Regions from separate parts of the Paenibacillus sp. DS2015 genome, predicted to be linked through region 1. Evidence: riboswitches for the same ligand, from Rfam matches in the RefSeq annotation. Region 1 holds a riboswitch; the other holds the start of a gene.

Region 1 (4,415 bases):
AGAGTACTTTACGACTATAGCCTTTGATATCCTTACCTTTAATCGTAATGTCACCAGAAGTCATCTTCTCCACACCAGATATCAATTGTAGTAATGTCGATTTACCGCTCCCATTCGGACCAATAATTCCCCACCATTCACCTTCCTGCACTGTCCAGTTCACATCTTGAAGTACCGCAAGGTTACCATAACTTTTTCCTACATCATTCACTTGAATCATAGCATCATCCCTCTCTTCTGCTTTTTATTCCTATATAACAAATAAGCAAAGAAAGGTGCTCCAACAAAGGCAGTAACGACACCCAGTGGAATTTCAGTCGGTGCAAGTAAGGAACGGGCAACCGTGTCCGCCAATACCATGAATATTCCCCCACCGATCGCAGACAAGGGAACAATGAGCCTATAATCTGGACCTACAATCAGTCGAATCATATGAGGAATAACTAGACCAACAAAACCAATAATACCAGAGACCGACACGGCCGCGGCTGTCAGTAGCGTAGACACTAACAAGATACTGATCTTGAGCCCTTCTACATGAAGTCCGAGATGAGTGGCCTGACGCTCTCCAAGGGATAACAAATTAAGTGACCTAGCGCGACTCCATATGAAGATTAATCCGAGTAATAGATACGGGAAAAGGATGACCGAATACGACCATCCTCGCAAACTCAGACTTCCCATTGTCCAGAACAAAATTTCGTTAATGGTTTTGCTAGACATTGCTGATAGAAAGGCTACAATCGCTCCCAAAAATGATTGCATCACTACCCCAGACAATATCAGACTATTTGTTGGGATCTTTCCACCTTCTCTTGCTAGAGCCAATACACCCCACAACGTAATTACACCAGCCACAAAAGCCACAAGCGGTAACGTCCATACCCCAAATAATGAATACTGGAGACCGTAAAAGATAAGAATAGACGCCCCTACAGCTGATCCAGAAGATACCCCAAGGGTATAAGGATCTGCTAATGGATTCCGAAGAACACCCTGAAAGCCTGAACCCGCTACAGCGAGTGCCGCTCCTACCAACATACCCAGAATAATCCGCGGAAGTCGTACTTTGATTACTATCTGTTCAAAAGATACACTCCAAGTAGGCGTCACAGCATCCCCAATCCAAGGTAAGCGATGTATTAAAATCATAACGATATCTTTCACCGGCAGCTTTACTGAACCTATTCCTAGACAAATCAGTAAAGTCAGCACTAGCAGTATGATCCCGACTCCGACATAACCCGCTAGCTTCTTACTCATTATTTAAACAAATCCGGATAAATAGCTTTCGCTACTTCTTTAAGCCCTGCCGTTGCTCTAGGTCCTGGACGACTTAGCAAGTTATCATCCATACCGAATACAGCTTCGTTCTTCACAGCCGTTATTTGATCCCAGCCACTACGTGCTTTAATAATCTCGTCTAGACCCTTTTTCGTTGTATCATCAATGACATTCTTAGAGTATAGAATCACATCAGGGTTATCCTGAATAATCTTCTCTTCACTAATCTCATTCCATCCTACCATGTCAGATGCTACGTTAATCCCTCCGGCAAGAGTAATCAACTCATCCATGAATTCTCCCTTACCTACAGTCCAACCTGGAGAGAATTCTACATATACTTTCTTTTTCAGTTCAGCAGTAACCGATTTAACCGCTTCAATCACTTCGTCACGTTCTTGTTTCATCTGATCCGTAACCACTTTAGCTTCAGCCTGATGGTCGGTAATTTGGCCATATAGCTCAATATTGCTTAGGATATCATCTACTGTCTTCGGATCCGTCTTGAAGATTTGAATTCCCATATCACGCAACTTCTTCACTGCTTCTTCACTCATCGAAATCCCTGTGAATACAATATCCGCTTCAGCCGCAATAATAGCTTCTTCATTTGGTTTCATGATCCCCCCCATTTTTGGCTTGGACACAACAGCCTCTGGGTAATCATCATAGTCAGCCACACCTACAATTTCACTATCAAGACCGATCGCGAATAACGCCTCCGTCTCTGCAGGCGACACGGATACGATGTGTTTAGGGGCCTCGGTGAAAGTGAATGACTCCCCTGTTGAATCCATTACCGTTAATGGATATACCGTTCTTAGTTCATCTGTTGTCGCTGGCTGGTCCTTAGGCGTTACAGATTGCTCTACCGTTGGTGTAATCTGTGCTTGTTTGTTGGTAGTGTTATTTGCACCACATCCAGCAAGTGATAACGCCAGTACTAGTGCGAGTAGGCCTGTGGTCCACAACTTCATTAATTTATTCATATGATTTCTTAACTCCCCTTCTATCTGACTAACATATAACAACAAAAAAACCTGATCCTTTATGCAAAGAATCAGGGATTACGTCTACAAGACTTTATGTTGCTCATAAATGTCCAGAGTACTCTAACTAGAACTTACGCCAGTAGGTACTTATTTGCATACGTAATCCTTTCCTCGAAGGACCGTCATTCTTCTCATAGGCAGGTCTCCTGACTTACAGGTAATCAACATCCTAGCCTTCCCATTCTACCTTATGGCAGAACAGTGACATAGAAGGATATCTCCTGTTATACAGTGGCGGGACCGTGCTGGATTTACACCAGCTTCCCTTTTAACCCGAATGAACAGCAAGCAGATAGACTAAACTAAAGTTTTCCCCCACAGTTCTATAGACTCTAAAAAAAATCAATAGTAAGGTTGGTCTTCAGTTCATTCTATATAGTCAGTTTGCCTTACGGGACCTTGAGAATCAACAATATATAATTGATTGTTCGAACGCTACATCTCTGTTGATGATTATAGGTGAAAAGCATGACTGTTACAACCAAGTTTTTGTAATTTCAACGGGTTAGTTCGATCGATTCCATCAAAAATATATGATCTCCATATATGAATACTGCCAAGCAAATAGGATATTTCAATACTCACCACGCAAAGTACCTGTCCAACATTCATCATCTAAAGTGAGTAGTACCTTTACTAAGCTCCCGGGTTCTACAGACAAATCCCAGAAGGATGTCTGTGGAATAATCATCGTTATTAGCTGTCTGATTACCCCGCCATGCGTAACAATGAACACCGATGGGTTCGTACGATCTCCTCCTGACTCAGACGCTAATGGGATTAAGCTATGTAGAAAGTCCTTGATCCTTCCGTGAAATAAATCCCAAGCTTCTCCATTCGGCGGAGTGATTATCTGTGGATCATCTAGCCATTCACAATACAGAGGGAGTCCCTTTAATTCTTCATATGTCCTTCCTTCCCAATCCCCAAAATCCATCTCTCTCAGACGGCTATCATAAACGACACCGTCTAGAAGTTCGGGAGCGACAAAAGCAAGACTTTCTCGGCAACGTTTAAGATCACTACAGACTATTTTATTAAACTTTCTTCCACTGACTTGACCCCGCAGGGGGATCAATTGATCTCGCGCTTCTTCTAATATACTTTGATCACGATGTCCCAAGTAGCGTTTATCAACATTCCACTGTGTTTGGCCATGGCGCATCAATAACAGCTCCAACGTCACTGCCATAATGTCCCTCCTACAACCCATATAACAAACAGACCTACAACTACAAATGCCAATGATGTCAGGATCATGAGTCCGATCGTAGCTTTGATATCACTTGCATTCATAATCCGCGTTGCTTCTCCCATATAAGCTCTGAAAGATACAATCCCTTGATACCTGTTCTCGCCACCCATTCTTATACCTAAGGCTCCAGCAACGGCAGATTCAGGAAAGCCACTATTAGGACTAGGATGGAGCCTCGCATCATGCTTTACAGTTCTGTACGATCTCTTATAATCTAGTCGCATGATTCTAGCGCTAATGATTAGTAATACCGCTGTGATTCTTGCAGGGATATAGTTGGCTATATCATCTAATCTGGCTGAAGCCCAGCCCAAATTCATGTACTTCTCATTCTTATAACCTACCATGGAATCTAACGTATTCACTGCACGATAAGCTATAGCAAGCGGTGCGCCTCCAATCAGGGCATAGAATAATGGCGATACAATCGCATCTACGATATTCTCGGCTACCGTTTCTACCGTTCCACGTACGATCTCAGACTCTTCTAGATGTTCCGTGTCACGACCCACAATCATGCTAAGTGCATGCCTAGCAGCAGGTAAATCACCCCTACTAAGATGACCGAATACTTCCATTCCCGCAGCTCTCAATCCTTTGACAGCAATCGTAGTGGCTATAAATATTGACTCCGCTATCCATGCAGCCCAGGGCTGGATCATATATAGCCCTTTCAGAATTCCCCATGTCAGTGCAAAAGAACCCCCTACCAGAACAATCGGTAAGAGTATACCTGCTTTTTTTAGAGCGGCAGGTTGGCTAAAGTATCGGCGTATAAGTTTTTCTATACGCTTTATGGCTTTACCCATAAAAATAACAGGATG
Region 2 (4,415 bases), on a different contig from region 1:
AGAGAGCATTTGGAAGCATATGATAGCCTTTACCGATCCAATTCGACCTGCGAGTGAGGGGCCGATAAGCATAGATACAATCGTCATAATTTGTCCCAGGGAGATGAGTAGACCCACGGCGCTAAGCGAGACAGAGAAACGATTGGTGAAATACAGATTTAAATAAGGAATAACGAGTCCTGAACCCGTTCCAATGATAAGTTGTACGATGGCGAATTGACCTATAACTTTATATTCAGATTTTAATGGACGGTTGCCAGCTGGGATGGTGTGATTAGTAACTGTGGGTGGAGCTAAGACAGGTTTAGCAACTTTAGCTGGCTCGATCATGAGTAATAGCGGAATAAACGCGGCAAATGTTGCGATTCCTCCGGTAGTGAGTACAATCTGTAAACTTGAAACCCGGCTTACTCCGAGACTTTGAATCAGATCTGCTAGAATACCACCGCCCATACTCCCTATAACCTGTGAAGCTAGCACAAGGGATGAATAATAGCTGATCACCCGTAGACGTTGAGAAACAGGGACACTTTCGGCCAGAAAAGGTATAGCAAGCACTTGAAATATCGAAGTGAATAACCCTGTTAAGACGGCAAAGGTTAGTAAATTGAACTCAGCCACTAGGAAAGAGCGCCCGATGAATGCAAGACCTGTGAATAAAGCACCAATAATTAATAGACGCTTACGACTCGTGCGGTCACCCAGTAGTCCGACAGGAATGAACATGAGCGCCGTAGCTAAGGATTGAATACTGATGATTCTTCCATTCATAGCATTACCATAACCAAGGCCTTGGATAAATAGATTATATAATACGGAGAACATCCCCCCACCTATCTGAAACAAGATATTCGCTAGAAAAAATAATTTGATATTACGAGATAAGTTGTTCCATTCACCTATGATTCGTTGCATAAAACTCATGATATTCCCCCTAAATCTCTAAGAACCAATCTTTCTATAATAGCAGTTTGGGTGGGGGCAGGAAACTATTTTTAATCCTACTATTCCTATATGTTGACAGCAATTCAATGTCAGGGTATTATCATAAATAGAAGCACTAATTGAATAAAAATACATTTATGTGTATAATTATGGTATATTGATGTTTTGAAATTGAATAATGTGGAATAAGGTGCTTCAGTTGAACGAATTGAAGCTTAAAAGGGAAGTTCGGTGTAACACCGACGCGGTCCCGCCACTGTAACAGAGGAGTCACTGCTAGATAGCCACTGATTGTATAATCGGGAAGGTGAGCAGATGATGTTGATTCTGGAGCCAGGAGACCTGCCTTATTTGACACACTGCTTTTACCTACGGGAGATAGGAAGGTGTTAGAGATGGCGGCCAACTTAGGCATGTTCTAAAGGCATCTTTATCCTTTTTGTATAGGGTAAAGATGTCTTTTTGCTATGAAACAATAAATAGATTTGAAATCAGAGGAGGCGCTTTAACGACATGGTAAAGAGTAGCAATCTAGGGTACCCACGTATTGGAGCACACCGTGAATGGAAAAAAACGCTTGAATCTTTCTGGGCAGGTAAGATGAATGAATCCCAATTGATTAGCCAGCTGGAGACCATTCGCTTGGATCATCTGAAGCTTCAGCAAGACAAAGGCATCGAGCTCATTCCTGTGAATGATTTCTCGTTCTACGATCATATATTGGATACTTCAGCAATGTTCGGACTTGTACCTGAACGCTTTTCGTATGACGGGGGTGTCGTTCCGTTCTCCACCTATTATGCTATGGCAAGGGGAGACAAGGGAGCCGCTGCATGTGAGATGACGAAGTGGTTTAATACCAATTACCATTACATCGTACCCGAATTGAATGGGGCAACACCTGCACTTACTAAGAACCAGCCACTACTTGCCTATCGTGAAGCTAAGGAGAAGTTGGGTATCGAAGGTAAACCCGTATTAGTAGGTCTGTATACGTTCTTGAAGCTCGCCAAAGGATATGAAGCAGATCAACTGGATGCGTTAATCGAGCAATTCCTACCTCTGTATACTCAGATTCTACAAGAGCTGGAGCAAGAGGGTGTGCAGTGGATTCAGGTGGATGAGCCGATTCTAGTGACTTCTGTGACACAACAAGATATAGAAAGAGTTCAGCATATTTATGCAGTGTTACATGCTGCTGCTCCTAAGCTTAACATCATGCTACAGACGTATTTTGAAGCTGTTGATCATTATGAAGAGTTGATTTCACTTCCGGTTCAGGGGTTGGGACTTGACCTTGTCCATGGTTTAGAACAGAATTTGCAATCGATTAAGAAGTTCGGATTCCCAGAAGGGAAAACACTTGGCGCGGGTCTGATTGACGGACGTAACATTTGGCGTTCAAGTCTTGAATCTCCGCTCCAATTGCTGAAAGAGTTATCTGAGTTCGTACCTTATGATCGGATTGTGGTACAACCTTCTTGCAGCCTACTGCATGTTCCGGTTAGTACGCAACCAGAGACGGCACTAGATCCTGTGTTAAAAGAGGCTTTAGCTTATGCGGATGAGAAGTTAGATGAGATTGTGCTTCTTGTACAAGCGGCTAGCGGTCAAGAGGGTGCAGATGCGAAGCTAATGAATAGTAGAAACGCAGTCGAAGCGCTTAATGCGTCCCAATCAAGAAATCGTGTTGAAGTTCGACAAGCCGCAGCGAATAGGGGTTCACAACCGTCGACAAGAACGAGTGCCTTCAATAAGCGCCAAGTGAGTCAGCAAGAGAAATGGCAGCTTCCATTCCTACCGACAACGACGATCGGGAGCTTCCCGCAGTCACCAGAGATCAGAAAAGCTCGGCAAAGCTTCCGCAAGGGAGAATGGAGTAACGAGCAATATGAGACATTTATTCAAGAGCAGATTCAGATATGGATTAAAATTCAAGAGGAAATTGGCATAGACGTACTCGTTCATGGTGAATTCGAACGAACCGATATGGTTGAATTTTTCGGCGAGAAACTGAATGGTTTTGCCTTTACTTTGAATGGTTGGGTGCAGTCCTATGGTTCACGTTGTGTGAAACCACCGGTTATCTTCGGGGATGTAGAATTTATGGCTCCGATGACTGTGAAAGAAAGTGTGTATGCACAATCTTTAACCGACAAGCCGGTAAAAGGAATGTTGACGGGTCCATTGACCATATTGAACTGGTCCTTTGTACGTGACGATCTTCCCCGTCATGAAGTGGCCTTCCAGATTGCATTGGCATTAAGGGAGGAAGTTGAGGCGTTAGAAAAGGCTGGAATTGAGATGATTCAAGTCGATGAACCTGCCCTTCGAGAAGGACTGCCCCTGAAAAAAGAGAAGTGGGATAGCTATTTGGAGGATTCCATTCTTGCTTTCCGTCTCTCTACATCTACCGTAAAAGACACAACCCAAATTCATACACATATGTGCTATTGTGAATTCCACGAGATGATTGATGCGATACGTGCACTAGATGCTGATGTTATTTCCATCGAAACATCACGTAGTCATGGTGAACTTATTCATACTTTTGAAGAGTCCACATATGAGCTGGGTATTGGATTAGGGGTATACGATATTCATAGTCCAAGAATTCCAGCGGTAGAGGAAATGGTATCTATGATCGATAGAGCGTTACAGGTATTAGATCCAGCGTTATTCTGGATTAATCCAGATTGTGGGTTGAAGACGCGTGGAATAGAAGAGACGGTAGCCTCTCTGAAACACATGGTCCAAGCGACTGAAATTGCAAGAGAAGCTAGGAAAGTAACGAATTAATAGTATTCGATAGATTTCGTGCAATAAGCAGCGTGGTGTTGAGCTATAAACAAGCAGGCCAAATTTTCCTGATCTAACAGGAGGATTTGGTCTTTTTGAATTGACATAAGAAAAGGATACAATTGCAGGCGCGAGTCATTTGGAAATTCCAAGGTTGGAAATGATTGTGGTGTCTGTTACTATAGGTGTTAATATAGTGCTTCGACATAATTCTATCAAACCCGGGAAATGGACGATCCATCTCCTTCACAAAGGGGCAGGTTAATATGAGAAAAGGGTCGATGAATGGCGTATTAGCTCGAAACACGATGCTTGGAAAAGAACCGATATACCAAATTCGCAGAATATGTTCCTGTAGTGAGCTATCAGTCGTATATATCGCACGTCATGTAGAGACAGGGACTAAGAGTGTGATCAAAGAGTTCTTCCCGCGTGCATTGGCTCGTCGTTCTTCCAACGGTAAGACACTTCAATGCTTGCAAGCATCCGTCTCGCCACAATTTGTGAAGCTAATGGAGGCATTTCAACGAGAAGCTAAGGTATTATGTGATGTACAGCATCCAGGAATCGTCGGTTACGAAGACTATTTCGAAGCCAATGGGACAGCGTATCTAGTGATGGAGTATTGTAGTGGTATAACGTTGGATCAAGTCGTAAGAAAGAATGATAAA

Evidence for each region. Region 1 has a riboswitch for cobalamin ahead of J2T13_RS06145 (ABC transporter substrate-binding protein). Riboswitches for the same ligand answer to the same signal wherever they lie in the genome.
Region 2: it holds a riboswitch for cobalamin, as region 1 does, so the genes downstream of both, metE (5-methyltetrahydropteroyltriglutamate--homocysteine S-methyltransferase) here and J2T13_RS06145 (ABC transporter substrate-binding protein) in region 1, are expected to answer to the same signal.

Annotation. Positions count from the first base shown of each region.
Region 1 covers NZ_JBNPWS010000004.1:233,424-237,838, forward strand. The annotation lists gene J2T13_RS06135 (ABC transporter ATP-binding protein) at 1-220, opposite strand, end outside; gene J2T13_RS06140 (FecCD family ABC transporter permease) at 217-1,263, opposite strand; gene J2T13_RS06145 (ABC transporter substrate-binding protein) at 1,263-2,273, opposite strand; cobalamin riboswitch at 2,456-2,637, opposite strand; gene J2T13_RS06150 (histidine phosphatase family protein) at 2,911-3,528, opposite strand; gene cbiB (adenosylcobinamide-phosphate synthase CbiB) at 3,519-4,415, opposite strand, start outside.
Region 2 covers NZ_JBNPWS010000005.1:142,453-146,867, reverse strand. The annotation lists gene J2T13_RS07105 (MFS transporter) at 1-924, opposite strand, end outside; cobalamin riboswitch at 1,117-1,309, shown strand; gene metE (5-methyltetrahydropteroyltriglutamate--homocysteine S-methyltransferase) at 1,459-3,744, shown strand; gene J2T13_RS07095 (serine/threonine protein kinase) at 4,011-4,415, shown strand, end outside.